DNA from 3 places in the Pseudomonas sp. MHK4 genome. Region 3 is predicted to be linked to each of the others. Evidence: predicted binding sites of a transcription regulator. Region 3 holds the regulator's gene; each other region holds the start of a gene.
What was found. Region 3 encodes FliA, which starts transcription of late flagellar genes. Its sites were predicted from a motif close to CTAAAGTTTNNNNNNNNNNNGCCGNTAA; they were not measured.
Positions count from the first base shown of each region.

Region 1: a site for FliA is predicted at 1,699-1,726, ahead of motA (flagellar motor stator protein MotA). Genes of this name have one in related genera too.
Region 2: a site for FliA is predicted at 5,926-5,953, ahead of flgM (flagellar biosynthesis anti-sigma factor FlgM). Genes of this name have one in related genera too.

Region 1 is NZ_BAAIAK010000004.1:365,135-375,002, reverse strand. It holds gene motB (flagellar motor protein MotB) at 1-775, opposite strand, end outside; gene motA (flagellar motor stator protein MotA) at 779-1,630, opposite strand; gene ACYP2Q_RS13575 (HDOD domain-containing protein) at 1,797-3,335, shown strand; gene ACYP2Q_RS13570 (rhodanese-like domain-containing protein) at 3,378-4,193, shown strand; gene asd (archaetidylserine decarboxylase) at 4,212-5,072, shown strand; gene serB (phosphoserine phosphatase SerB) at 5,207-6,421, opposite strand; gene ACYP2Q_RS13555 (AhpA/YtjB family protein) at 6,557-8,077, shown strand; gene ACYP2Q_RS13550 (PqiC family protein) at 8,282-8,995, opposite strand; gene parC (DNA topoisomerase IV subunit A) at 9,172-9,868, opposite strand, start outside.
Region 2 is NZ_BAAIAK010000005.1:1,366-11,233, forward strand. It holds gene ACYP2Q_RS14265 (response regulator) at 1-579, shown strand, start outside; gene ACYP2Q_RS14270 (sensor histidine kinase) at 576-1,268, shown strand; gene ACYP2Q_RS14275 (glutamine synthetase family protein) at 1,478-2,719, shown strand; gene ACYP2Q_RS14280 (MFS transporter) at 2,781-4,145, shown strand; gene ACYP2Q_RS14285 (flagellar brake protein) at 4,209-4,955, opposite strand; gene ACYP2Q_RS14290 (flagella synthesis protein FlgN) at 5,047-5,514, opposite strand; gene flgM (flagellar biosynthesis anti-sigma factor FlgM) at 5,563-5,889, opposite strand; gene flgA (flagellar basal body P-ring formation chaperone FlgA) at 6,058-6,819, opposite strand; gene ACYP2Q_RS14305 (chemotaxis protein CheV) at 6,901-7,833, shown strand; gene cheR (protein-glutamate O-methyltransferase CheR) at 7,880-8,707, shown strand; gene flgB (flagellar basal body rod protein FlgB) at 8,954-9,361, shown strand; gene flgC (flagellar basal body rod protein FlgC) at 9,365-9,808, shown strand; gene flgD (flagellar hook assembly protein FlgD) at 9,824-9,868, shown strand, end outside.
Region 3 is NZ_BAAIAK010000002.1:72,813-82,680, forward strand. It holds gene flhA (flagellar biosynthesis protein FlhA) at 1-518, shown strand, start outside; gene flhF (flagellar biosynthesis protein FlhF) at 530-1,855, shown strand; gene fleN (flagellar synthesis regulator FleN) at 1,971-2,801, shown strand; gene fliA (RNA polymerase sigma factor FliA) at 2,798-3,538, shown strand; gene ACYP2Q_RS05255 (chemotaxis response regulator CheY) at 3,705-4,076, shown strand; gene ACYP2Q_RS05260 (protein phosphatase CheZ) at 4,096-4,884, shown strand; gene ACYP2Q_RS05265 (chemotaxis protein CheA) at 4,922-7,186, shown strand; gene ACYP2Q_RS05270 (protein-glutamate methylesterase/protein-glutamine glutaminase) at 7,236-8,366, shown strand; gene ACYP2Q_RS05275 (flagellar motor protein) at 8,366-9,106, shown strand; gene motD (flagellar motor protein MotD) at 9,122-9,868, shown strand, end outside.

The DNA of each region.
Region 1 (9,868 bases), on a different contig from region 3:
TGAACGGATGTTCGCGATCGAACAGGGCCGACGAGGCGTAACCGACCACACGCGCCACCTGTGCCTCCGGGTAGCTGCCCGCCACCAGGGCACGGCGCGCGGCGTTGGCACGGTTGGCCGAAAGCTCCCAGTTACCGAATTCACCGCTGCCGCTGTACGGCTTGGCATCGGTGTGGCCGCTGATGCTGATCTTGTTCGGCACCGCCTTGATGGTGTCGGCCATGGCCAGCAGGATGTCTTCGAAATACGGTTTCAGGCGGGCCGAGCCTGAGTCGAACATCGGCCGGTTCTCGGCATCCACGATCTGGATACGCAAACCATCCGGGGTAATCTCGAACAGGATCTGGTCCTTGAACTTCTGCAGTTGCGGGTTCTCTTCGACCTTGTTCTGCAGTTCTTGCAGCAGCAGTTCCAGGCGCTCCTTTTCCACCGTCTCGGCCATGCCTTCGACCTGATCGACGTCGACCGTCACTTTGTCCGGCTGCGGCTGGGTCTTCATCTCGGGGTTGAGGGTGTTATCCGGCGCCATGGTCGGCGTGCCACCCAGATCGATGACGTAGGGCGTGCCACTTTCGGAAAAGCCGATCGGGTCCTTGAAGTAACCGGCGATGGCGATTTTCTGTTCCGGCGTTGCCGTGGATAGCAGCCACAACACCAGGAAGAACGCCATCATCGCCGTGGCGAAGTCGGCGAAGGCGATTTTCCAGGCGCCCCCGTGATGCCCACCGGCGATGCGCTTGACGCGCTTGATGATTATCGGCTGGTTATTTTCCATAACTTAACGACCGCGAACCGCTTGTTCCAGCTCGGAGAAACTCGGACGGTGCGCCGGGTACAGGACCTTGCGCCCGAACTCCACGGCCAGCGATGGCGGCATGCCCGAAGCGGAAGCCACCAGTGAGGCCTTGATGGCTTCGTAGACGTTCAGTTCTTCCTTGGCATCGTGGGCCAGGGAATGCGCCAGCGGGCCGAAGAAGCCGTAGGCGGCGAGAATACCGAAGAAAGTACCGACCAGTGCCGCACCGACGTGCAGGCCGATGGACTTCTGGTCGCCCTCACCCAGCGAAGCCATGGTCACCACGATACCCAGGACCGCCGCGACGATACCGAAACCGGGCATGGCGTCGGCGATACCGTTCACTGCGTGGGACGGGTGCTCCAGGTCTTCCTTGAGGCTGTAGAGCTCCATGTCGAACAGGCCCTCCAGTTCATGGGGCGCCATGTTGCCGGAGGACATGATGCGCAGGTAGTCACAGATGAACGCGGTCATGCGCTCGTCCTTGAGAACAGTCGGGTATTTGGCGAAGATCGGGCTGGCCGCGGCGTCTTCGATGTCCGCTTCGATGGCCATCATGCCTTCGCGGCGGCTCTTGTTGAGAATCTCGTAGATCAGGCCCAGCACCTCAAGATAGAAGGCATGGCTGAAACGCGTACCGAACATGCTCAGGGATTTCTTGAGCACGTGCCTGGTCATGTAACCGGGGTTGGCCTGCAGGAATGCGCCGAGGGCCGCACCACCGATGATCATGACCTCGAAAGGCTGGATCAGGGCGGCAATCTTGCCATGGGAGAGCACGTATCCGCCGAGCACGCTCGCGAATACGACGATGATGCCGATAATTTTAGCCATAGGTAGGAGAGCACTTACTGAGTCGGGTTCAAGGTCATATTCGGAAGTTAAAAAATCTCTTCTTCTACTTATCGGCAAAACTGCGCCAGACTATAGCCAGTTCAGGCGAAAAGCCAATTTGACCCCCTCCGGGCCCAGGTATTGTTGACGATGATCGCCTCCAGACATGGCTAGACAAACGAACTCCCCGACGCCAACACCGGACACGCTCGAAGGCTGGGTCAAGCTTCTCGACGGCGTGCGCCTGCCGGTTCCGCAGGCCAGTCATGACCGCGTGTGCCGAGCCCTGCGCGACAGTCGCAGCTCGCTGCGCAATATCGCCGACTTGATGCAGGGCAGTCCGGCCTTGGCCTTGAGCGTGATTCGCGAGGCCAACCGGTACAACCATGGCGGCATGAGCGAGCCTGCGGAAAACCTTGAGGTCGCCATCAACCGCCTCGGCTTGAAGCGTACCGAGGAGCTGCTCGCGCGACTGCCCGCCATGCCCCAGGCCGAGATTCCGAAAGCCCTGCGCCAGTTGCAGATGATCAGCCAACACGCCAGCCAACAGGCCAACGGTTTTTTTGCCAGCCGCCTGGCGCGCCTGTGGCAGGACATCCACTGGGGCAGCCTGCTGTTCCTGTCACCGCTGTGGCCGCTGGCCCTGACGCATCCGCACCTGCTCGAAGCCTGGGAGCTGCGGGTCATTCATAAAGGCGAATCGGCGCGCACCGTCGAACAGCAACTGTTTGGCGCACGCCTGCTTGAAATCGGCCAGGCCCTGGTGGACCTCTGGCACCTGCCGATCTGGGTGCAACAGGGGTATCGACTGCTGCTCACCGAACAACGGGAACTGGTAAAAGTCCTGCGCATTGCCCGCGACAGCGAACATCCGCTACGCCAGCAGAACCGCCTGGATGACGACCCGACCCTGCGCCGCTGGCTCAATCAACCGGCCAACACGGTGCTATTGGCCAACGGCCTGGCCCTCTCTGCGCAGCAGGCCTGGGACAGTCCGCACAGTGAGCGCTGGCAGTACTTGACCAGCCTTTACCTGCAAATACCGATGGACGAGGTGCAACAGCAATTGCACCAGCAAGCCGCCAACAGCGCGCGTTATCACGCCATGCCCGATCTCTGGCATCCCGCTGTTTCATTGATCTGGCCGTGGGGCACGAATCCTGTGCATGCCGGTTTGCAGCCAGCCCCGGCCCCCACCGCCGAGGACCTGGCGAAGTGGCGAAAACAATGTGCCGAGCTGTTGCACGAGCCAAGTCGCTTTACCAACGCCTTCCACCTGACCACCTCTGCCCGCGACGCACTGGTGGCCTGTGGCATGCGTCGGGTGATGATCCTGATGGCCGACCGCACCCACGCCAATCTGCGGGTACACCAGACGGCCGGCCTGCCTGACGAAGTGGCCGGGCTGAATTTTGTCGTCAGTCAAAGCCCGGTATTGCAACGCCTGCTCTCGCAACAGGCCCAGGTACGCCTGACACCGCTCAACAACGCGCAATTTTCCGCCTTGCTGCCCAACAATCTGCGTAGCCAGTTCAGCGGCGAACACCTGTTGCTGCGTTCGCTGCTCAACAATGGGCGGGTGATCATGATCGTCGTGGCGGACCAGGGTGGCGGGCCGTTCTCGGACATCACCGTGCAAGCCTTCGGCAAAACCGCGCAATGCATCGAAAAAGCACTGCACAGCTTTAGTCAGCGCGGCCAATAAGGCTGCGCTACAATCCTCCCTTTTGTGCCCTGGAGACCTCACATGTCTGACTTCTCTGGCTTGCCGCTGGTGATCGAGCCGAGCGACTTGCTCCCTCGCCTCGAAGCCTGCCAACTGATCCTGGTGGACCTGACCAGCCACGCCCGCTACACCGAAGGGCATATTCCCGGTGCGCGGTTCGTCGATCCGAAACGCACACAACTCGGCCAGGCGCCCGCGCCAGGGCTGATGCCGCCGCAAGCGGCCCTCGAAGCATTGTTCGGTGAGCTGGGGCACAACCCCGATGCCGTCTATGTGGTCTATGACGACGAAGGCGGCGGTTGGGCCGGGCGCTTTATCTGGCTGCTGGATGTGATTGGCCACAGCCAATACCACTATCTCGACGGCGGGCTGACGGCCTGGCTGGCAGAGGGCATGCCCATGTCGATCCAGATCCCGTCGGCCGCTGGTGGCCCGGTTGCGTTGACCTTGCACGACGAACCCACTGCTACCCGCGAGTACCTGCAAAGCCGTCTCGGCGCTGCCGACCTGGCGATCTGGGATGCACGCGGGCCGCTGGAGTACTCCGGTGAAAAAGTCCTGGCAGCCAAGGTCGGGCACATCCCTGGTGCGGTCAATTTCGAATGGACCGCCGGCATGGACAAGTCACGTCAGCTGCGCATTCGCAGCGACATGCCGCAGATCCTCGAACAGCTGGGCATTACGCCTGACAAAGAAGTGATTACCCACTGCCAGACTCACCATCGATCTGGCTTCACCTATCTGGTGGCCAAATCCCTCGGTTATCCGCGGGTCAAAGGCTACGCCGGCTCCTGGGGCGAATGGGGCAACCATCCCGACACGCCCGTAGAGATTTAAGGTTTTTAAGGACAGTTAATGAACAAGCGTCTGTTTATCGTCAGCCAATACCTGCTGCCCCACAACCTGCTCTCGCGACTGGCCGGCTGCATCGCCGAATGCCGCGTGCGCTGGTTCAAGAATGCGTTCACCGCGTGGTTCGCCAAGCGTTACCAGGTGAACATGTCCGAGGCACTGGTCGAAGACCTGACCGCCTACGAGCACTTCAACGCGTTCTTCACTCGCGCGCTGAAAGACGGTGCCCGCCCGTTGGACGAAACCCCGGGCGCTATCCTCAGCCCCGCCGACGGCGCAGTCAGCCAGCTCGGCCCGATCGAGCACGGTCGCGTGTTCCAGGCCAAGGGCCACAGCTTCAGCGTGCTGGAACTGCTGGGTGGCGATGCGGCGAATGCGGCGCCGTTCATGGGCGGCGACTTCGCGACCATCTACCTGTCGCCGAAGGACTACCACCGCGTGCATATGCCGCTGGCCGGCACCCTGCGCGAGATGGTCTACATCCCGGGTCGCCTGTTCTCGGTCAACCAGACCACCGCTGAAAACGTGCCGGAGCTGTTTGCCCGCAACGAGCGCGTAGCATGCATTTTCGACACCGAGCGCGGGCCGATGGCCGTGGTGCTGGTGGGCGCGATGATCGTGGCCTCGATCGAAACCGTGTGGGCCGGACTGGTGACGCCGCCGAAACGCGAGCTGAAAACCTTGCGCTACGACGAAGCCGCGCGTGCGCCGATCCACCTGGAAAAAGGTGCGGAGCTGGGTCGTTTCAAACTGGGGTCGACCGCTGTCGTGCTGTTCGGTCCGGATCAAGTACAGTGGGATGCAGAGTTGCTGGCTGGTTCGCCGGTGCAGATGGGTCAGGGTATGGGTCTGCCGAAGGCCTGATAGAGACTGCAACTAACTGTAGGAGCGAGCTTGCTCGCGAAAAAATCGAAGGCGCCGCGGACATTCAGAATGCCCGCGTCATCGTTAATGTCCTTCGCGAGCAAGCTCGCTCCTACAGTAGTTTTGTGGTGCTGTTAGAGCTGGCCGTCGCGGTCGCGGAAGCCCAGCAAATACAGCACGCCATCCAGCCCAAGGGTGGAGATCGCCTGTTTCGCCGACTGCTTGACCAGCGGTTTGGCGCGGAACGCCACGCCCAACCCGGCAATCGCCAGCATCGGCAAGTCATTGGCACCGTCGCCGATCGCAATGGTCTGCTCCAGACGCAAGCCTTCCTTGTGTGCCAGTTCCTTCAGCAGATCAGCTTTGCGCTGGGCATCGACAATCGGCTCGACCGCCACACCGGTCACCTTGCCGTCGACCACTTCCAATTCGTTGGCAAACACGTAGTCGATACCCAGCTTGGCCTGCAATTGCTTGGCGAAGTAGGTGAAGCCGCCCGACAGGATGGCGGTCTTGTAACCCAGGCGCTTGAGTTCGGCGAACAGGGTTTCAGCGCCTTCGGTGAGGCGCAGCGAGGCGCCGATCGAGTCCAGCACGCCGACATCCAGCCCTTTGAGCAACGCCAGGCGCTCCTTGAAGCTGGCGCGGAAATCCAGTTCACCGGCCATCGCCCGCTCGGTAATTTCCGACACCTTGTCGCCCACGCCGGCTGCCTTGGCCAGTTCGTCGATGACTTCGGCTTCGATCAGGGTCGAGTCCATGTCGAACACCGCCAGACGGCGGTTACGACGGAACAGCGAATCTTCCTGGAAGGCGATGTCCACGTTCAGTTCCTGGGCAACGCTGAGGAATTCGGCCCGCAGCGCCTGCGGATCAGCCGCTTCGCCACGCACGGAAAACTCGATGCAACCCTTGCCTTTATCAGCCGGGGTGTCCAGCGGCATGCGCCCGGACAGACGATCGATATGGTCGATGTTCAGGCCATATTTAGCGGTGATCGAACTCACGGCCTGCAATTGCCCGGCAGTAACCTTGCGAGTCAGCAGGGTCACGATGTGGCGTTTTTTGCCCTGGTTGCCGACCCACTGCTGGTAATCCTCTTCGGACACCGGCGTGAAACGCACCTGTTGATCAAGCTCGTAGCCCTTGAACAGGATGTCCTTGAGCACCGACTTGCCTTGTTCGGTGTCAGGAATTTCAACCAGGATGCCGAACGACAGGGTGTCGTGGATCACCGCCTGACCGATGTCGAGAATGTTCACACCACCCTGGGCCAGAACGCCGGTAATGGCCGCAGTCAGACCCGGACGGTCGACTCCCGTGATGTTTATCAGGACGATTTCGCGCAAGGCGCACCCCCGCAGGTGGAAAAAAACCGCATTCTACCCACATTCAGTGACCATCGGGCACCGTGAGCGCTTTGACGGCCTAGGGCCTGTCGCTATACTGCGCGTCAACTTCACGGACAAAAGAGCCGAGCTCAAGTGAACCGGCCCACGCCAGTAAAAACCGATAACTTCTTCCTGCTGATCTTCCGTGCACTGCGCCACCGCCGTGTACCGATTGCATTGCGCATTGCCAGCCATAACGTGATCCTGGTCGCTCTGGCCCTGGTGATCTACGCCTGTGTGATGGGTTTGCAGTTCAAGCAGGCCATGCACGAGCAGGCGGATGCGCTGGGTGAAAGCCTGACGATGCAGACGGCCACCTCGGCCACTGAGCTGCTGGTGTCCAACGACATCCTCAGCCTCAACGTCCTGCTCAATAACCTGACCAAGAACAAGCTGGTGGCCCACGCCGCCATCTACAGCGTGGATAACCGTATCCTCGCCGAAGCCGGCCAGCGTCCCAAGCATGGTTTGTTGGGCGAGGCCGAGGGCATGTACCAGAGCAAGATCACGTTCCAGGATGTGACCGCCGGTCAGCTGCGCATCAGCCTGGACATGGATCAGTTCCAGCAGCCGATGACCATCAGCCTGCAAAGCATGGGCATCTTGAGTGCGATCCTGCTGGCCCTGTCCCTGGCCTTGAGCCTGCGCATGGGCCGCTACCTTTCCACGCCGCTGCTGCAACTGCGGGTATGGCTGCGCAACATCGACGAATACACCCCGGCCACCGAGCGTAATGACGAGATCGGCGACCTGGCGCGCCAGCTGCACGCCGACTTCGCACCGGAACCGGTCGAACCGCAACCCGAGCCGGAACCCGAATTCGACGACAACGATGACGACGAAGGCGAGCCGGGTTTCGAAGTGCGTAACCTGCGCGATCCGAGTTTTGATGAAAGTCGCCCGATGGCCGCGATGAAAGCCGCGCCACGGCGTGTCGTCAGCACCGTTGAAGACGATGACGATGATGCGTTCGCCGATTTGCTCGATGAGGCCCCGCAGAGCGTGGCGAAACCGTTGGCCAAACCCGTGGTTTCCAACGTGCCGCAGCACAGCGCCGTGCTGGCCGTACAGCTGGGCTCACAGGAACAGCTGCGACGCCTGCCGCGTACCCGCCTGGAAGAACTGCTCAAACGCTACCGCGACTGCCTCGACCAGGCCGCCTCGCTCTACGAGAGTGAGCTGCACACACTGAACGATGGCAGCACCCTGATGCTGTTCCACTCCGAAGACAGCGGCGACGATTACCTGACCAACGCCATCTGCTGCGGCGAGCTGCTGCGAGCGCTGGGGCATCAATTGCAGATCGAAGTCGCCGACAGCGGCATCACCTTGCAATTGCAACTGGGCCTGACCCTGGGCGAGGAGCTGTTCGGCCTGAGCCAGATCGACCTGTTGCTGACCGACGCCGCGCAGGATGCCCTGGCCCTGTCGCAACACAGCCGCAACCTGCTGCTGGTGGAGCGCAAGATCAGTGACGATGCGCTGATCCGCCAGCGCGCACGGATCCGCCCGATAGCCAGCCCTGAAGGCGCCTGCTGCGTAGAGCGGCTGATGGAGCCTTATCCGTCGATGCTGGAACGCCAGCTGGCGCGGATGCACGAACGCCGGGCGTAAAAACCCTGTTATAAAAAAGCCCGCAGACAAGTGATTGTCTGCGGGCTTTTTTGTTGCCTGTCCTTCCGCTAACGCTGGCAAGCCACCATACGAACCCTGAGCTGGCTTGCCAGCGATGAGGCCATCAAAAGCGCTGGAAATCTCCAACCTGCAGAAACAACAAGGCCCGCATCAACGCGGGCCTTGTTTCACATCCATCAGGCTTTAGAAGCGAAACACTTCCATATCCGTACGAATCGGCGCAGCCATCGGGATCTTCGGCTGTTTTTCCTGTTCCGCCGCAGGTGCCGCTGGCTTGGCTGCCGGTTTGCGTGGCGCTTCGGCAATCGGTGGCTGGTTGGCCAGCGGCTTGAGCGCTACCGAGAGCTGTTCAGCGAGCTTCTGCAGCAACACACCCTGCGCCTGGACCTGTGCGGCCGTGTTGCCGGCGTGCTGTTCCTGCAGGTGAATGATGCGGTTATCGCGCACCTGGCCACGACGGTCGATCAAACGCCACTGGGCATCGAGGATCGCCGGTTGCGACTTCCCCGAATCCAGGCGCGTGATGGTCAACAGCACTTGGACATCCGGTGTGAACCCGGTTGTCGCAGGTGCCAGCACGACACGCTGGCTGTCCAGGTGACCGGCCACTTGACGCAGCAACAGCTGGTCGATGTCGGAGGACAGGCTGCCAGCCCAACGGCCGTCGACCGAGGCTTGCAGGCTGCCATCGGGCTGACGCTGCAACAGGGTTTCGCGCTGCAGGTAATCCGCCACGGTTACCGGGCCCAACAGAACCGCCATGCCCGCGCTTTGCGCAGGCTGAACCGGACTTCCGCTGTCCAGTTGATACAGCGACACCGGCTGGTGAACGCTGCAACCCGCCAGGCCAAGTACACCGGCGAGCATCAAAATAAAAGGAAGGCGCAGAGCAGTCATCGTCCCATCCAGGTGATTGCCACAAGGCTAATCACAGTGAAAATACTCAATAAATATGAAGAACGCTCGGCCACGCCGGCGCTTGAAAGGCCATATCATCCGTGAATATGCGTTCCGACTCCAGCGCCAAAGCGTCGATCTACGCGTTAAATCGTAGATCGAGCGCTCTAGGACGCTTAATTGAGGTTTTCGACGAGCAGCGCATCCACCCGCTGAAAGCCACGTGGCAGTTTGTTACCACGACGGCCACGCTCACCCTTGTAGTGTTCGAGGTCGTCCGCTTTCAGTGACAAGGTACGTTTTCCGGCCTGTAGCACCAAAGTGGCGCCATCCGGCACAACGGCGATGTCCGTGACATATTCTTCGCGACTGGCCACACGCTCACCGGAAATCCCGATGATCTTGTTGCCTTTGCCCTTACCTAATTGTGGCAGATCGCTGATCTTGAAGATCAGCAGGCGACCTTCGGTGGTCACCGAAGCCAGCCAGTTCTGCTCACGGTCAGCCACCGGACGCGGCAGGATCACCTTGGCGTTGTTCGGCAGGCTCAGCAGGGCCTTGCCCGCCTTGTTCTTGGCCTGCAGGTCTTCACCCTTGACCACGAAACCGTAACCGGCGTCCGAAGCGATGACATACAGCGCATCGTCTTCGGGCATCAGCACGCATTCGAAACTTGCCCCTGGCGGTGGTGTCAGACGACCGGTCAGCGGCTCGCCCTGGCCACGGGCCGAAGGCAAGGTGTGCGCCGCCACCGAATAACTGCGCCCGGTGGAATCGATGAACACCGCAAACTGGTTGGAACGCCCCGCCGCCAGGGCCTTGAAACCATCCCCGGCCTTGTAGGAAAGCCCGGTGGCGTCGATGTCGTGGCCC
Region 2 (9,868 bases), on a different contig from region 3:
CCGACCGATCCTGGTCTGCAAATCAGGGCGCGATTGATGAAGGCGACGAGCCTGCTGCTCAACGACGCCGAAACAGCGGAAAAACTGACCGAGCAAGCAATCATGCGACTCGATGGCATGGAGCAGTTCATGAGTGCCGAAGCGGCGCTGTTGGTGGCCAAGCAATTACAGATGCTGGGTCAGGCCAATGCGGGCGCTACGATGTTGAAAAACTGTGCGGAGATCTACGGCGACGATCCCACAGTCATGAAGGGCATTGCCAAGTTGACCGATGATCCGAGTATCCTCAACTCCGGCAACGTTGCGGCTGATCTCAATCGTCAGGGTGTGCGCGTGTACAAGACCGGTGACCTGGTGCAGGCCCGGGGAATTTTCCGCAAAGCCCTGGCGCTGCAGCCCAAGAACATCAGTATTGCGCTGAACCTTGCGCAGGCGTTGCTGCATGGCACAGATACCAATGTCCCCTCGGCGGAACTGGTGGAGTGTCGGACTTGCCTGAAAATGGTCGGCTTGATGCCGGATACGGACTCGCGTTTTGCGCGTTATAAAAAGCTCCAGAACAAGGCATTTGGCGAATGAACGACCAGCAACAGGCATTGGATTTCTCGACGGTAATAGCCTCCACCGTACACGACATGAAGAACTCGCTGGCCATGCTTATGCGGGCTCACAGCCAAAGCCTGGCGAATTTGCCGGTGTCTGCGCGTCACACCCCGGAGCAGGGTGTGATCGAGTTCGAGTTTGCGCACCTCAATGGCCTGATGGTGCAGTTGCTTGGTTTGTACAAACTGGGTGTCAACCAAATGCCCCTGCAGCCGGCCTACCACGAACTGGATGACTTCATCGAAGCGCAACTGGCCTGTCATCAAGACGTCTTCGCCAGCCGCGGTATCGCCGCGACGTTTGAAGTCGATCCCTTGTGCCCCCTGGGTTTTTTCGACCGTGAGCTGATCGCCTCGGTACTGGCCAACAGCGTTAATAATGCGATCCGTTATGCCCGTCATGCGCTGTTGATCAGTGCTAGCGACGAAGCTGGGCAACTGGTCTTGACCATCAACGACGATGGTGAGGGTTATCCACCACAGATGATCGAGCGCCAGGGCGAGTACGTGCAGGGTATCAATCACAGCACTGGCAGCACCGGCCTGGGTCTGTACTTTGCCGGTCGGATTGCCGCGCTGCATCAACGTAACGGCGTAGGTGGACGTACGGAAATCAGCAATGGCGGCCCTTTGGGCGGGGGCGTCTTCAGGCTCTATCTTCCTTGAGCCCGGTGCGCCTACATTTTTGTGCATCGTGCTTGATATTCTGAACACGCGGAGCCTATTTTGTACGAGTTGCCGCTCGCGGCTCGTATAAGAACAAGGATTGCGTCATGACAACCGATGGCCTGAGTTCTCTCGCGCAGCGATTGACGGGCATTGATGAAATCGAATGCGTTACGCCGGATTTGAATGGCGTACCACGGGGCAAAGTGATGACTGCAGCGGGCTTCCTCGAAGGACGCCGTTTGCAGTTGGCACGGGGCGTGATGCTGCAATGCATCATGGGCGGATATCCGCCGGCGCGTTTTTACGGTTGCGACGACGGCGATCTCGCGCTGGTCCCGGATCCGGCGCAGATCCACCGCCTGCCCTGGAGCGAGCATCCGCGGGCATTGGCCATCTGTGATGCGGATGAGTTGACGGGCGAAAGCTCCAACCTGTCGACCCGTGGTCAACTCAAGGCGGTTATCGCGCGTTATGCGGCCATTGGCCTGGCACCGGTGGTGGCCACCGAGCTGGAGTTTTTTGTCTTCGCTCCCAATACCGATTCGACCCAGCCTTTCCAGGCACCGACTGGCTTGGATGGTCGTCGCGAGGAGGGGCACTCGGCGTTCAGTATCAGTTCCAATAATGGCCTGCGGCCGTTCTTCTGCGAGGTCTATGAATGCATGGCTGAGCTGGGCCTGCCTCGCGATACCTTCATGCACGAGATGGGTGTCAGCCAGTTCGAAATCAACCTGCTGCACGGCGACCCCTTGCTGCTGGCCGACCAGACTTTCCTGTTCAAGCATTTGCTCAAGGAGGTCGCGCTCAAGCACGGCTTGATCGTGGTTTGCATGGCCAAGCCACTGGCGCATACGCCGGGCAGTTCGATGCACATTCACCAGAGCATCGTCGAGATCGGCACGGGTCGGAATGTCTTCACCGACGAAAGCGGTCAAGCGAGCGCGACCTTCCGTCATTTCATCGGTGGTCAGCAAGCCGGCATGGCGGATTTCACTGCGTTGTTTGCGCCGAACGTGAATTCCTATCAGCGCTTGTACCATCCCTTCGCATCACCGAATAATGCCTGCTGGTCACATGACAACCGGTCGGCCGGTTTGCGCATTCCCGCCAGTTCGCCCATCGCTCGCAGGGTCGAAAACCGCTTGCCGGGGGCCGACGCCAATCCGTATCTGGCGATTGCAGCGAGCCTGGCGTGCGGCTTGTACGGCATCGAACACCAGCTGGAACCCGACGAGCCGATCCAGGGGGCGTTCGAAGTGCCGGATAAACTTTCCTTACCTTGTACCTTGCATGCAGCGCTGGAGCGTCTGAAACGTAGCCAGTTGGCAATGGAACTGTTCGGCAAGGAGTTCATCGAAGGCTACATCGCTTCGAAGACCATGGAGTTGACCAGTTTCTTTGACGAAATCACTCCCTGGGAGCGGCGCGTCCTCGCCGCCCAGGCCTGACGAAATATCGACACCGGGCTATCGTTTGAATAGCCCGTCACTCACTGCAAGGAGCCGCTCGTTGCGCCAAATCTGGAAGTCCTTTCGAGCGCTTTACTTCGCTTCGCTGATGATGTTGATCGGCTCAGGCCTGTTGAGTACTTACCTGGCATTGCGCCTGGCGGCCGATCATGTCGACAGCCTGTGGGTCGGTGCGTTGATGGCCGCCAACTATTTCGGCCTGGTGCTGGGCGGAAAGATCGGCCATCGATTGATTGCCCGGGTCGGGCATATACGAGCCTACTCGGCCTGTGCCGGGATCGTCGGTGCGGCGGTACTGGGCCATGGCCTGGTGAACTGGTTGCCTGCCTGGTTGTTCCTGCGGGTGATCGTCGGTCTTGGCATGATGTGCCAGTACATGGTCATCGAGAGCTGGCTGAACGAGCAGGCCGAAGCCAAGCAGCGCGGGCTGGTGTTCAGCGGCTACATGATCGCCTCCTACCTGGGGCTGGTGCTGGGTCAGTTGATCCTGGTCATGCACCCGGGCCTGGGCTTGGAACTGCTGATGCTGGTGGCCCTGTGTTTCACCCTTTGCCTGGTGCCGGTAGCCCTGACCCGACGGATCCACCCGGCACCCCTGCATCCGGCGCCGATGGAGCCGCGCTTCTTTATCAAGCGCGTACCGCAGTCATTGAGTACCGTGTTGGGGGCAGGGCTGATTGTTGGCTCCTTCTACGGTCTGGCGCCGCTGTACGCCTCTCAGCAAGGGTTGTCCACGGAGCAGGTCGGCCTGTTCATGGGTAGCTGCATTTTTGCCGGGTTGCTGGTGCAGTGGCCTTTGGGATGGTTGTCCGATCGATATGACCGGGCGCTGTTGATTCGGTGTTTTGCGTTCAGCCTGGCATTGGCCGCCTTGCCGTTGGCGATCATGCAGCAGGTGCCGCTGGAGGTCCTATTCGTCGCCGGGTTCCTTTGTTCGTTGGTCCAGTTCTGTCTGTACCCGTTGGCAGTGGCCTTCTCCAATGACCATGTCGAGGGCGATCGACGGGTATCGCTGACGGCGATGTTGCTGGTGACCTACGGCGTTGGCGCCAGCATCGGGCCGTTGGTGGCGGGTGTGCTGATGAAGTTGTTCGGCAGCCAGATGCTCTACGCGTTCTTCAGTTTCTTTGCGTTGGTGCTGGTGTGGCGAATTCGTCCGAAAGCGGTGACCAACCTGCACCAGGTGGACGACGCGCCGCTGCATCACGTCGCCATGCCGGACAGTATGTCGAGTTCGCCACTGGTGGCGGCCCTCGATCCGCGGGTGGATGAGCAAGTGGTGCAGGACCAGATGCAAAATCCGGTTTCCCCGGAGCCAAGTCCGGAACCGGAACCGGAAACCGATCAGCCGCCGCAAGAACCGGATTCGGGCAGGGAGCAGAGTTTTACCGAAGCCAGGCCATGACATTCAGGTAAAAAAACGGGCAGTCACCACAAGGGTCTGCCCGTTTTTGCTGGAGAGGTTGACTCAGAAGTCGTCTTTGTCGAAACGCCGCGCTTCGCGTTGCAGTTGGTAGACGAACCGCTCGACCTGACGCTGCACCAGCCCGCTCATGTTGTGGAAGCGAACGCCGGCGAAGGTGGTGGAGATCTTTTCTTCAAAGTGCAGGTAGCGCAGTTCAACCGGTGCCGTCATTTTGCCGAAGGGCAGGTCGGCGCTGAAACGGTCGTAGACCTGGCCCAGTTGCAGGCTGCCAGTGATGTCGCCTTCGAAGCGCAACTTGCAGCCCGTGGCGGAAATGTCCAGCAGCTTGCCACTGATCGATGCCTTGAGCTTTTCACCGTCCAGATTGACGTTGACCAGTTGGGCCAGTTTCAAGGCAGCACGGAATGCATTGCGGCGCTGGTGGTAGACGACTTCATCGGGCAGGGTGCCACGGTAGCAACGGCTACCGTTGGATTCGTCGATGGTCAGAAGGCCATTGCTTTCCCACGCGATGCGCACGCCTTCATGAAAACCTTCGACCTTGAAAGGTTCGCCGGCCAGCAGGAAACGCTCGCCATCGCGGGGAATCATTTCGTCCAGGGCGATCATGTTGCGTTCACGGTCAAGGTCCACCAGATAACTCTGGAAGCGCTGGCTGCGCTCGTGGAACGTGATGATCAGCGGGTCATGACTGTCTAGCAGCTGGCGCAAATTGCCGGAGATTTCCAGGGGTGTGCTGAGCACCTTGGGTGGCTGCGGCGCATCTTCCGCGGTTAAGGCATTGGACACGGTTAATCAATCTCCAGACAATTTTTGACTACGGCGAGTGGCATATTGCCAGCATGTTTCGCGTCTTGATAGAGCGTGTTTATCGACAGGCTCAAGCCTGACTGAGCGGACGTGGTTTAACAAGCCTGGAGAATGATCCGCTGGCGTCATAGAGCGCGGGTTGTTCACCGCCGTTGAGGATTCTCAGCTGGGTGGCCGTGGCGGCCTGCTGTGCCAGGATCGACTGTCCATTGCTGGCGTTAGCGGCGTGGCATTGAGCCAGAAGGTCGGTCAGTACATCACTTTGCGCCAGCAGCGCTTCGCCAACGCTCGATTGGCTGGCCAGTTGCTCCAGACCGCTGCGGTTGGCTGGCAGGTTGAGGCTGACGAGAATCTCACTGCGTTTGCGGCCATGCTGTTCGAGTTCGATGACCATTGCCTGCTTCTGCGCCAGAATCTCTTCCAGCAACTGCATGTCGCGGCCATGCAAGGCGAGGGATTCGGTGCGCAGTATCTCCAGCAAGCGTTGCGCTGGAGCAAAGTCGTCGGTGATCAGTTGCAGTAAATGAGTGTCGTGCATGGCTGGCCTTGGGGTTTAAGCGTCCAAAAGCCTGGCGCGGGCCGGGGCCTAGCGCTGGGCTTCGAAGTTGAGCAGTTTGCTGGCGACACGGTTGCTGTCGACTTTATAGCTGCCATCGGCGATGGCTGCTTTCAGCTCGGCCACGCGGGATTTGTCGACGACAGGCTGATCGCGCAGCGTATCGGTGATCTTCTGCAACTGTTGCGCCTCATTGCTCAGATGTACCGATTCCCCGCTTTTGACGGTGCTTGCCTGTTCGGCCGGAATGTTGGGCTCGGCAGGCTTGCCGGTTTCGGCAGTTTCCTTGGGGGCGCTGGTACGTGTGCTGCCCGTGAGTGACGAGGAGCTGTTCAGTCGGCTGAAATCAATGACCATGGTAAAAAACCTCTGGGAATTTGGACGCTTGCCATGTTTTCGGCCATTCCCTGAAAAACTTTAGGCTCATTAATCAAAATGAGCTTGCGCGCGCCAGCGCTTGCCGTGCCTGGCACACAGTTTAGGGAACCGTCGAGGTCGGCGCCACTTCTTCACCCCCGTTAAGTCCTACATCGACACTTCCACCTGGCCCGGCGCGATGACCTGCGCCTTGATGACCCGTTTGGAATTGAGGTTCTTGACTCGAATCTGTTCGCTGAGGCCGCCACTGGCCAATGCCTCGCCGGGCATTCGCACGCTGAGCGTGCCACTGCGTGCGGTAATCACCACCTGGTCGCCCTTGCGTATGACTTCCGCCTGTTCGATGTGCACCAGGCTGATAACCTGATCATTGACCATTGGTCGGGTAAGTCGTTGCCCGATGGCCTGGTCTACGTCGGTCAAGTATCCCTGGTTGAGCAGGCTGATATCGCGTTCACGCAGCATGACGTCCTGCGGCTCGACAATGCCGGCGCGACGCAGGGGCCTGGTGGTGGTGACGACCTCGCGAAACAGGCGTACTTGAGCGGGCACGAAGACGGTCCAGGGGGATGTTCCTTCACAGCGAACCTTGACCGTTACCCGGCCCAAAGGCTTGGCCGGACTTTCCAGTGTGGCTGTCAATTCCTTGTCGCACATTGGCATGCGCAGGCGCGGATCTAGCGGGTTCACCTGGATTTCATAGCGCCCCTGGGTTTGACTGGTCGCCAGATAGTCCTCTACGGTGAATTCAAGAAAGCCCTGGGTGACGCCGATAAGCATGTCAGGCAAGGTAACCGCGTCAGCAAGGGCAGGGCTGCCAGCGTTGAACAGGCAAACAGCGGCCAACACCCCGAGCCATTGGCGGCAGGGGGGGGGCAGGCGGCGGAAAAATGTCGGTTCTGTGTTCATGACAGATAAAAAGCAAGCGCCGTGCCGTTTAGTGATGAAGGCGCGTCGCAACAACACTTAGCGTTGGCGTAGGAGTCAGGCATGGCTGGTGTAATGGATTCGGTAAACCAGCGCACGCAACTGGTGGGGCAAAATCGCCTTGAGTTGCTGTTGTTCCGTCTCGACGGCCAGCAGCTGTATGGGATCAATGTGTTCAAGGTGCGGGAGGTGCTGCAATGCCCCAAGCTGACGTTGATGCCCAAGTCCAGTCCTGTCGTGTGTGGCGTGGCTAATATTCGGGGGGCGACCATTCCGATCCTTGATCTGGCGATGGCGACCGGTTCCGGTGGCTTGAAGGACAAGAACAACCCCTTCGTGATCATCACGGAGTACAACACCAAGACCCAGGGATTCCTGGTGCGCTCGGTGGAGCGCATCGTCAACATGAACTGGGAGGAAATTCATCCGCCACCCAAGGGCACGGGGCGTGATCACTACCTGACGGCGGTGACTCGGGTCGACAACCAGTTGGTCGAAATCATTGACGTCGAGAAGGTGCTGGCGGAAGTGGCGCCGACCCCGGAAGCGATTTCCGCCGGGGTGGTGGATGTCGAGACCCAGCACAAGGCGCTTTCCTTGCGCGTGCTGACGGTCGATGACTCGTCGGTGGCGCGCAAGCAGGTCACCCGTTGCCTGCAGACGGTCGGTGTTGAAGTGGTGGCGTTGAACGACGGTCGGCAAGCGCTGGATTACCTGCGCAAACTGGTCGACGAGGGCAAGAGGCCGGAGGAGGAGTTCCTGATGATGATTTCCGACATCGAGATGCCGGAAATGGACGGGTACACCCTCACGGCCGAGATCCGCAACGACCCGCGCATGCAAAAGCTTCATATCATCCTGCATACTTCGTTGTCGGGTGTATTCAATCAGGCGATGGTCAGGAAGGTCGGTGCCGATGACTTCCTGGCAAAATTCCGCCCTGATGACCTGGCATCCCGGGTAGTCGACCGGATCAAAGCAGCAGATATCAGCTAGGGGCGTTCGGCCCCCGGCAGTCAACACGATTTTAGAGGCGGCAGCATTGTCTACGGGTAATTTGGATTTCGAACAGTTCCGGGTGTTCCTGGAAAAAGCCTGTGGCATTTTGCTCGGTGAAAACAAGCAGTATCTGGTCTCCAGCCGTCTCAACAAACTGATGGAGCAGCAAGGCATAAAGTCCCTGGGTGAGCTGGTCCAGCGCATTCAGACCCAGCCGCGCAGCGGGTTGCGCGAGATGGTCGTGGACGCGATGACGACCAACGAAACCCTGTGGTTTCGTGATACCTATCCGTTTGAAGTGTTGAAGAACAAGGTGCTTCCCGAAGCGATCAAGGCCAGTCCCGGCCAGCGCCTGCGGATCTGGTCGGCGGCCTGCTCGTCGGGTCAGGAACCGTATTCGCTGTCGATGTCCATCGATGAGTTCGAGCGGTTCAATCCAGGCCAATTGAGAATGGGCGTGCAGATTGTGGCCACTGACCTGTCGGGCACCATGCTGAACAACTGCAAGACGGGCGAGTACGACAGCCTGGCCATCGGTCGCGGTCTGTCTCCCGAGCGGCTGCAGCGTTACTTCGACCCCAAGGGGCCGGGACGCTGGGCCATCAAGGCGCCGATCAAGAGCCGGGTCGAGTTTCGCTCGTTCAACCTGCTGGACAGCTACGCCAGCCTTGGCAAGTTCGACATCGTGTTCTGTCGCAACGTTTTGATCTACTTCTCCGCCGAAGTGAAGAAGGACATCCTGTTGCGCATTCACAGCACGTTGAAGCCGGGCGGTTATCTGTTCCTCGGTGCTTCCGAAGCGTTGAACGGATTGCCGGATCATTACCAAATGGTGCAGTGCAGCCCGGGGATTATTTACCAGGCGAAATGACTTGTCGGTGTCATCAAAACGGGAGTCCTCAGGGGCTCCCGTTTTTTTATGTCTGCCGCTTTTGCATTCCTATAGGGAACGGCAAGCGGCAGAAAAGCGGCATCCAGCGGAAACCGGTTGCCGCTTTTCTGTCGTAGCCGCAGGGGGCGGTGCCCGCAAAGCCCCGGTTTACGGGGTTTTCTGAATTGGCATGACGCTTGCTATGTCCATCCTACGAAAAATCAGGTCACCCAAAGGTTTCCCGACATGAGCATCAGCTTCGATAAAGCGCTCGGTATTCACGAAAAGGCTCTGGGCTTGCGCGCCCAGCGTGCCGAAGTCCTGGCCAACAACATTGCCAACGCCGACACCCCGAACTACAAGGCGCGGGACCTGGAGTTCTCGAAAGTGCTCGAGGCGCAGAACGACAAGGCTAAAAACGGCACCTTCGCCTTGAACATGACCAACAGCCGTCATATCGAAGCCCAGGGCCTGGGCAATGGCGACGAGTCGCTGATGTACCGCACGCCGATGCAGCCGTCGATCGACCAGAACACCGTGGACGCCCAGCTGGAACAGTCGAACTACGCGGAAAACTCGGTCAACTTCCAGGCCAGTTTCACCCTGCTCAATAGCAAATTCAAAGGGCTGGTGTCAGCCCTGCGCGGAGAGTAATTCATGTCTCTATCCAGTGTTTTCAACATTGCCGGTAGCGGCATGAGTGCCCAGACCACGCGCTTGAACACCGTGGCCTCGAATATCGCCAACGCCGAGACAGTCTCCTCGAGCATCGACCAGACCTACCGTGCGCGTCACCCGGTGTTCGCCACCATGTTCCAGGGCGGCCAGGGCGGGGGCAGCGATTCTCTGTTCCAGAATCAGGACGCGGCCGGTCAAGGCGTTCAGGTATTGGGCGTGGTCGAAGACCAAAGCAACCTCGAGGCACGCTACGAGCCGAACCATCCGGCCGCGGATGCCAAGGGCTATGTCTATTACCCGAACGTCAACGTGGTGGAAGAAATGGCTGACATGATTTCCGCGAGCCGTTCGTTCCAGACCAACGCCGAAATGATGAACACCGCCAAGACCATGATGCAGAAGGTCCTGACCCTCGGTCAGTGATAAGGGGCGACTCAGATGAGTGTTACCGATACCACCAGTGGTTTGAGCCTCAACGACATC
Region 3 (9,868 bases):
CGGGCGTGTTGTCGCTGTCGCAATTGCTCAAGGTCCTGCAAGCGCTGTTGGCCGAGCAGGTGCCGGTACGCGACATTCGCAGCATTGCCGAAGCCATCGCGAACAATGCCAACAAGAGTCAAGATACCGCCGCGCTGGTGGCTGCGGTGCGGGTTGGCGTATCCCGCGCAATCGTGCAAAGCATTGTAGGCACTGACTCCGAGCTGCCAGTGATCACGCTGGAGCCAAGGTTGGAACAAATATTGCTCAATAGTCTGCAGAAGGCAGGGCAAGGCTCGGAAGAGGGCGTCCTGCTGGAGCCAAGCATGGCTGAGAAGCTGCAACGCTCGTTGATCGATGCGGCGCAGCGGCAGGAGATGCAAGGTCAGCCGGTGATTCTGCTGGTGGCCGGTCCGGTTCGCGCGATGCTCTCGCGATTTGGCCGGCTCGCAGTCCCGGGTTTGCATGTGTTGGCGTATCAGGAAATTCCTGACAACAAGCAAGTGACCATCGTTGCGACAGTAGGGCCCAACGGCTGAGGTAGTGGTTCATGCAAGTTAAGCGTTTTTTCGCCGCCGATATGCGTCAGGCCATGAAGCTGGTTCGTGATGAGCTGGGCGCCGACGCCGCCATCATTGGCAACCGCCGCATCGCCGGCGGTGTCGAGCTGACGGCTGCCCTGGATTACAAGCTGTCGGCGCTGGCCCCGCGTGTGCCGAACATGGAACTCGAGGACGAGCTGCGCAAGACCCAATCGCGGATCGTTACCGCTCAGGCCGAACTGAGCCTGCGAGGCGAGGGCGACAGTGACAAGGGCACCAATCGCCAGTTGTTTGCCGGCTTGCCGCTGACGGCTGCCGAACCGCTGATCGAACCGACCCTGGTCGAGCCACCGCGACCTGCCCCTGCACCTGCGCCGGCGGCCGGTATCGATATGCGGGCTTTCGACTCGATGCGTTCGGAACTCAACAGCCTGCGCGAACTCATGGAAGTGCAACTTGGATCCCTCGCCTGGAACCAGCTGCAAGGCAGCCGTCCGGCCCAGGCGAACCTGTGGCGTCGCCTGCAGCGCATCGGCCTGTCCGGCCCGTTGTCGCGAGACCTGCTGGCGCTGGTCAGTGAAATTGAAGAACCCCGTCAGGCCTGGCGCATGTTGCTGGCGCACCTGGCGCGGATGATCGCCACCCCGGAAATGGAACCGCTGGAAGAGGGCGGCGTGATTGCCATGGTCGGCCCGGCCGGCATGGGCAAGACCACCACCCTGGCCAAGCTGGCGGCCCGCTACGTGCTCAAGTACGGCGCGCAGAACATCGCCCTGGTGAGCATGGACAGCTTCCGCATCGGTGCCCAGGAGCAGCTCAAGACCCTCGGGCGGATCCTCAACGTGTCGGTGACCCACGTCGATCCGGGCCAGTCGCTGGTCCAGGCGCTGGACCCTTTGCTGCGCAAACGCGTGGTGCTGATCGATACCGCCGGCCTGCAAGCCAGCGACCCGGCCCTGCGCATGCAGCTCGAAAGCCTGGCCAGTCGCGGCATCAAGTCAAAGAATTACCTGGTCCTGGCAACCACCAGCCAGAAACAGGTTCTAACCGCCGCTTATCACAGTTACAAGCGTTGTGGGCTTGCTGGCTGCATCCTGACTAAACTGGATGAAACGGCAAGCCTGGGCGAAGTGTTGAGTCTGGCCATCAGCCATGAATTGCCGGTGGCCTACCTGACCGACGGTCCGCGGATTCCAGATGATTTGCATCTGCCGCGCCGTCATCAATTGGTCAGTCGGGCCGTCAGCGTGCAAATGCAGGAAGAACCCAGCGAAGAGGCCATGGCTGACATGTTCGCTGATATCTATCACAGCCCGACCAAGCAGGTTGGCTGAGGTAAAAATGAATAGTTTTTGTACCTACATCGATGGCCTGCCATGCATTGTTCCGGTTGTGAACGCGCAGCCAGTTATGTGGCCCCGTCTATGCAGAACAAGGTAAAGAAATAACATGGGCAGCATGCATCCTGTACAGGTGATCGCGGTGACCGGCGGCAAAGGTGGCGTCGGCAAAACTAACGTGTCAGTGAACTTGTCCCTGGCTTTGGCCGAGCTTGGCCGGCGCGTCATGCTGCTGGACGCGGACCTGGGCCTGGCGAATGTCGACGTTCTGTTGGGGCTGACACCCAAACGTACCCTGGCCGACGTGATCGAAGGCCGCTGTGAGCTGCGCGATGTGCTGCTGCAGGGTCCCGGCGGCATCCGCATCGTTCCGGCCGCGTCCGGCACCCAGAGCATGGTTCATTTGAGCCCGGCCCAGCACGCCGGCCTGATCCAGGCCTTCAGTGACATCGGCGACAATCTCGACGTGCTGGTGATCGACACCGCTGCGGGCATTGGTGAGTCGGTCGTCAGTTTTGTGCGCGCGGCCCAGGAAGTGTTGCTGGTGGTCTGCGACGAGCCGACCTCGATCACTGACGCCTATGCGTTGATCAAGTTGCTCAACCGCGATTACGGCATGAACCGTTTCCGCGTGCTGGCGAACATGGCGCAGAGCCCGCAGGAAGGGCGCAACCTGTTCGCCAAGTTGACCAAGGTCACGGACCGATTCCTCGACGTCGCCCTGCAATACGTCGGCGCCGTGCCTTACGACGAAAGCGTGCGCAAGGCCGTGCAGAAGCAGCGCGCCGTCTACGAGGCCTTCCCGCGCTCCAAGTGCTCGCTGGCATTCAAGGCGATCGCGCAGAAGGTCGACACCTGGCCGCTGCCCGCCAACCCGCGCGGGCACCTGGAGTTTTTCGTCGAGCGCCTCGTGCAACAAACGGCAGGACCGGTGCTATGACCGCAAGCGGTTACAACCTCTACAAGGCATCGGCGCGTGATGCGCAGTACGAGCTGATCGAGCGTTACGCGCCGCTGGTTAAACGCATTGCCTATCACTTGCTGGCGCGTCTGCCGGCCAGTGTCCAGGTCGAAGACCTGATCCAGGCCGGGATGATCGGCCTGTTGGAAGTCTCTACCAAATACGACGCCAGCAAAGGCGCGAGTTTCGAGACCTACGCCGGCATCCGCATCCGCGGGGCCATGCTCGATGAGGTGCGCAAGGGGGATTGGGCGCCTCGTTCGGTCCACCGCAATACGCGGATGGTCAGCGACGCCATTCGCTCGATTGAAGCGAAAACCGGCCGTGACGCTAAAGATCACGAAGTTGCGGCCGAACTCCAATTGAGTCTTGACGATTATTACGGGATTTTGAACGACACGTTGGGCAGTCGCCTGTTCAGTTTCGACGACCTGTTGCAGGACGGCGAACACGAAGGGCTGCACGAGGACGGCGCGAGTGCGCATATGGAACCGTCTCGTGATCTGGAAGATGAACGCTTCCAGGCGGCACTGGCGGATGCGATCGCCAATTTGCCGGAGCGTGAGCGATTGGTGTTGGCGCTCTACTACGACGAAGAGTTGAATCTCAAGGAAATCGGCGAGGTCCTGGGGGTCAGCGAATCCCGGGTCAGCCAGTTACACAGCCAGTGCGCGGCCCGTTTGCGGGGGCGTCTGGGAGAGTGGCGAGCGCGCTGAAGGCAGTGTGGGGGCACTGCGACGCGGCTGGTGGGGTGATGAACCGCGCCGGTCTCGATCCGTTGTACTCCAGACAGTCATCGAGTGTTTCGCCAGATTGATCGAAATGGCGCGTCCAGGTGCTGGGCGCGTTTTAGTCTGCTTGGAGGTCGAATTGGACAAGAACATGAAAATCCTCATCGTTGATGACTTCTCAACGATGCGGCGGATCATAAAAAACCTGTTGCGTGACCTTGGGTTCACCAACACGGTCGAGGCCGACGATGGCACTAGCGCCATTCCGGTACTCAACAGCGGGAGCATCGACTTTCTGGTGACGGACTGGAACATGCCTGGCATGACCGGTATCGATCTGCTGCGCCACGTGCGCGCCGATGAAAGGCTCAAGCACCTGCCAGTGCTGATGGTGACTGCCGAAGCCAAGCGCGAGCAGATCATCGAAGCAGCCCAGGCCGGCGTAAACGGCTATGTGGTCAAACCCTTCACGGCCCAGGCGTTGAAAGAAAAAATCGAGAAGATTTTCGAACGCATCGGTTGAACTGCGCCACGGGGGAGCTATGGGGCATAACGAATCATCCCAGGGCGATTTTGAATCGACCCTGAAAAAACACGCCGTCGAATTGGTCGCGAGCCTTGAAAAGGGCAGGTTCGGCGATGCTGTGCAATTGATCCATGAGCTCAACCAGACCCGTGACCGTGGCCTGTATCAGGAAGTGGGCAAGCTCACCCGCGAGTTGCATAGCGCGATCGTCAATTTCCAGATTGACCCGCACATGCCGCAAGCCGAGGAAGTGTCACAGATCACCGACGCCACCGAGCGCCTGGGGTATGTGGTCAAGCTGACCGAAGCCGCCGCCAACCGCACCATGGACCTGGTGGAAAACGCCACGCCGCTGGTCAACAGCCTGGCTGACGAAGCCCAGGGCTTGAGCACCGACTGGGGACGGTTCATGCGGCGCGAAGTCGGGGCTGAGGAGTTTCGAGAACTGGCCCGGCGCGTCGACGGCTTCCTGGCGCGCAGCAGCACGGACAACCGCGCCGTGTCGAGCAACCTCAACGACATCCTGCTCGCCCAGGATTACCAGGACCTCACGGGCCAGGTGATCAAGCGCGTGACTCAATTGGTCACCGAAGTGGAAAGCAACCTGCTCAAGCTCGTGCTGATGGCCAGCCAGGTGGATCGCTTTGCGGGCATCGAACATGACCGTGCAGCGATGCTTGCAGAAAAAGATCCACAAAAACATCTCTCGAAGGGTGAAGGTCCGCAGATTCATGCCGATAAAAGAGAAGACGTTATGTCCGGTCAGGACGATGTGGACGATTTGCTATCGAGCCTTGGATTCTAGGTTTTCGGGTTTTTAGACCTTTAGGAGCACCCCCTTAATGAGCTTCGGCGCCGATGAAGAGATCCTTCAGGATTTCCTGGTTGAGGCCGGCGAAATTCTGGAGCAACTGTCCGAGCAACTGGTCGAGCTGGAAAGCCGTCCGGATGACGCGGACTTGCTCAATGCAATTTTTCGCGGTTTTCACACTGTAAAAGGGGGCGCCGGCTTCCTCCAGCTCAACGAGCTGGTGGAGTGCTGCCACATCGCCGAGAACGTGTTCGACATCCTGCGCAAGGGCGAACGTCGCGTTGACTCGGAATTGATGGATGTGGTCCTCGAAGCGCTGGACGCGGTGAACGGCATGTTCGGCGAAGTACGCGAGCGCAGCCCGGTCACGGGGGCAACTCCTGAGTTGCTGGCGGCACTGGCGCGTCTGGCCGAGCCGCAATCGGCCGACGAGGCGCCTGTCGTACCGGTTGCTGCAGTGGCCGAAGCACCAGTGGTTGAAGCCGATTCAGGCGATATTACCGATAACGAATTCGAGCAATTGCTGGACTCGCTGAACGCCGTCAAGGCCCAGGCCGAGGCGCCAGCCGTTGCTCCAGCACCTGCCAGCGAAGTGCCTGCCAGCGACGAAATCACCGACGCCGAGTTCGAGTCATTGCTCGATCAACTGCACGGCAAGGGCAAATTCGCCGTCAATGCAGTGGCCCCGGCGCCCGTCGCGCCGCCAGAGCCGAAAGCCGCCGGCGATAGCTCGGACATCACCGACGAAGAATTTGAAGCGCTGCTCGATCAACTGCACGGCAAGGGCAACTTTGCGGTCGAGGCGCTGGAGTCGGCCATCGCATCGGTGCCTGTACCGGCAGCGCCCACTGCAGCAGCGGCCGGCAGTGATCTGATCAGCGATCATGAGTTCGAAGCCCTGCTCGACGAATTGCACGGCAAAGGCAAGTTCAGCGAAGTGGGCACCGCGACAGCGGCGAGCGGCGCTAGCGCCTCGGTGCCGGTGCCGGCTGCCAAGGTCGTCGCACCCAAGCCTGTGGCCAAGGCGCCCGAACCGAAAGCCGCAGCGCCGGCACCCGTTGCCGCCGCTGTACCGGCTGCGGCCCGTGCCCCGGCCGCGCCGCCCGCGGAAAAAACCGCCAGCGAAGCCGAGACCACCGTGCGGGTCGATACCGCGCGGCTCGACGAGATCATGAACATGGTCGGCGAGTTGGTGCTGGTGCGTAACCGCCTGGTCCGCCTGGGTGCCAACAGCGCCGACGAAGCCATGTCCAAGGCCGTTTCGAACCTCGACGTGGTCACGGCCGACCTGCAGACCGCGGTCATGAAGACCCGGATGCAACCGATCAAGAAAGTCTTCGGGCGCTTCCCGCGCCTGGTTCGCGACCTGGCGCGCCAGCTCAAGAAAGAGATCAACCTGGAGCTGGTCGGCGAAGACACCGACCTCGACAAGAACCTGGTCGAAGCCCTGGCCGACCCGCTGGTCCACCTGGTGCGCAACGCGGTCGACCACGGCATCGAATCGCCGGAAGAACGCGAAGCCTCGGGCAAGGCCCGTGGCGGCAAGGTGATCCTGGCGGCCGAGCAAGAGGGCGATCACATCCTGTTGTCGATCTCCGACGACGGCAAGGGCATGGACCCGAACGTCCTGCGGGCCATCGCGGTAAAACGCGGCGTGATGGACAAGGACGCGGCCGATCGCCTGAGCGATACCGAGTGCTACAACCTGATCTTCGCCCCGGGCTTCTCGACCAAGACCGAGATCTCCGACGTGTCGGGTCGTGGCGTGGGCATGGACGTGGTGAAAACCAAGATCTCCCAGCTCAACGGCTCGATCAACATCTACTCGGCCAAGGGCCAGGGCTCGAAGATCGTCATCAAGGTGCCGCTGACCCTGGCGATCATGCCGACCCTGATGGTCATGCTCGGCAACCAGGCGTTCGCCTTCCCACTGGTGAACGTCAACGAGATCTTCCACCTCGACCTGTCGCGCACCAACGTGGTGGACGGCCAGGAAGTGGTGATCGTGCGGGACAAGGCGCTGCCGTTGTTCTACCTCAAGCGCTGGCTGGTCAGCTCCGCCGCTCACGAAGAGCAGCGCGAAGGCCATGTGGTGATCCTTTCGGTGGGCACCCAGCGAATCGGCTTTGTCGTCGACCAGCTGGTGGGCCAGGAAGAAGTGGTCATCAAGCCATTGGGCAAAATGCTCCAGGGAACCCCGGGCATGTCGGGCGCCACCATTACCGGTGACGGTCGCATCGCGCTGATTCTCGATGTCCCGAGCATGCTCAAGCGTTACGCCACACGGCGTATTTGATTCTGCCGCGCGGGGCCACTGATGCCCCGCTGCGTCTAATGGAGTGTTTATGGCAGTCAAGGTCCTGGTGGTGGACGATTCGGGGTTTTTCCGCCGCCGCGTCTCGGAAATTCTTTCAGCGGATGTGAATATCCAGGTCGTCGGCACGGCGACCAACGGCAAAGAGGCGATCGATCAGGCGCTGGCCCTCAAGCCGGACGTGATCACCATGGACTACGAGATGCCGATGATGGATGGCATCACCGCAGTACGGCACATCATGCAGCGCTGCCCGACCCCGGTGCTGATGTTTTCCTCGCTGACCCATGAAGGCGCCCGGGTCACCCTGGATGCGCTGGATGCCGGCGCGGTGGACTTCCTGCCGAAGAACTTCGAAGACATCTCGCGCAACCCCGAGAAGGTCAAGCAACTGCTGTGCGAGAAGATTCTGAGCATCTCGCGCAGCAATCGTCGTGTCAGCAGCTACAGCGCACCAGCGCCGGTGGCCGCGCCGGCACTGACACCAACGCCTGTGAGCACCATCGGTTATGGCAGCAGTGCGCCTGTGCGTCCGGCACCGGCTCCACTCCCGACCCGTGCCCCCGTGCACGCGCCGTCGTCACCCGCGCCAAAACGCAAAGCCTACAAACTGGTGGCCATCGGTACGTCCACCGGCGGCCCGGTTGCCCTGCAGCGGGTACTGACCCAACTGCCGGCGAACTTCCCGGCCCCCATCGTACTGGTCCAGCACATGCCGGCGGCCTTCACCAAGGCATTTGCCGAGCGCCTGGACAAGCTCTGCCGGATCAGCGTCAAGGAAGCCGAGGACGGCGACATCCTGCGTCCGGGCCTGGCGCTGTTGGCGCCCGGTGGCAAGCAGATGATGGTCGATGGCCGGGGCGCGGTGAAAATCCTCCCCGGCGACGAGCGCTTGAACTACAAGCCGTGCGTGGACATCACCTTCGGTTCGGCGGCCAAGTCCTACGGCGACAAAGTTCTGGCGGTGGTACTGACCGGCATGGGCGCCGACGGCCGTGAAGGCGCGCGCCTGCTCAAGCAAAGCGGCAGTTCGATCTGGGCCCAGGATGAAGCCAGCTGCGTGATCTACGGCATGCCCATGGCCATCGTCAAGGCCGAACTGGCCGACGCAGTGTATGCATTGGATGACATCGGCCGGCACATCGTCGAGGCCTGTGTCTGATGGACGTTTTAAGTCTCATCGGCATCATCATGGCGTTCGTCGCCATCATAGGCGGCAACTACCTCGAAGGCGGACATATCGGTGCGCTGGCCAACGGTCCGGCCGCGTTGATCGTGATGGGCGGGACCATTGGCGCGGCGTTGCTGCAATCGCCCATGAGCGCCTTCAAACGGGCCATGCAGATTCTGGCGTGGATCCTGTTTCCGCCACGGGTCGACCTGGCCGGTGGCATTGACCGGGTCGTCAACTGGAGCCTGACCGCCCGCAAGGAAGGCTTGCTCGGGCTGGAAGGGGTGGCCGATGCCGAGCCCGACAGTTACTCGCGTAAAGGCTTGCAGCTGCTGGTCGATGGCGTCGAGCCGGAAGCGATCCGCAGCATTCTCGAGGTGGATTTCTACACCCAGGAAAGCCGCGACATCGAAGCCGCCAAGGTTTTCGAAAGCATGGGTGGTTATGCGCCGACCATCGGCATCATCGGTGCGGTGATGGGCCTGATTCATGTCATGGGTAACCTGGGGGATCCGTCGCAATTGGGCAATGGCATCGCCGTGGCCTTCGTCGCCACCATCTATGGCGTGGCCAGTGCCAACCTGGTGTTGCTGCCGATTGCCGCCAAGCTCAAGTCCATCGCGTTGCGCCAGTCGCGTTATCGCGAAATGTTGCTGGAAGGGATCCTGTCGATCGCCGAAGGTGAAAACCCACGCTCTATCGAGTTGAAGCTTCAGGGCTTCATGGATTGATGGGGGTAATGGACCATGGCTCGTCGTCGTCAACATGATGAACATGTAAACCATGAACGTTGGCTCGTTTCCTACGCCGACTTCATCACGTTGCTCTTCGCGTTTTTCGTGGTGATGTACTCGATTTCGTCGATCAACGAAGGCAAGTACAAAGTCATTTCCGAGGCATTGATCGGCGTCTTCACCGACACCGATCGCGCGCTCAAGCCGATTCCCATCGGTGACGAACGACCGAAGACCGTGACCCCGGCCAAGCCGCTGGTCAAGGACAGTGACCAGGTCGATGCGGGTGTCTCGGGTGCCAGCGATCCGCTCAAAAGCATCGCCGATGATATCAGTGCGGCCTTCGGCGACCTGATCAGTTCCAACCAGATGACCGTTCGCGGCAACGAGTTGTGGGTCGAGATCGAACTCAATTCCAGCCTGTTGTTCGGCAGCGGCGATGCCATGCCCAGCGACATTGCGTTCAACATCATCGACAGGGTCGCGAAGATCCTGAAACCATTCGACAACCCGATCCACGTCGAAGGGTTCACCGACGATCAACCGATCCGCACCTCGCAGTACCCCACCAACTGGGAGCTGTCTTCGGCCCGCTCGGCCAGCATCGTTCGCATGCTGGCGATGCAGGGGGTCAATCCCGGTCGGCTGGCGTCGGTGGGGTATGGCGAGTTCCAGCCAGTGGCCAATAACGCCACGGCCGAGGGCCGGGCGCGCAACCGTCGCGTGGTGCTGGTGGTGTCGCGCAACCTGGACGTGCGC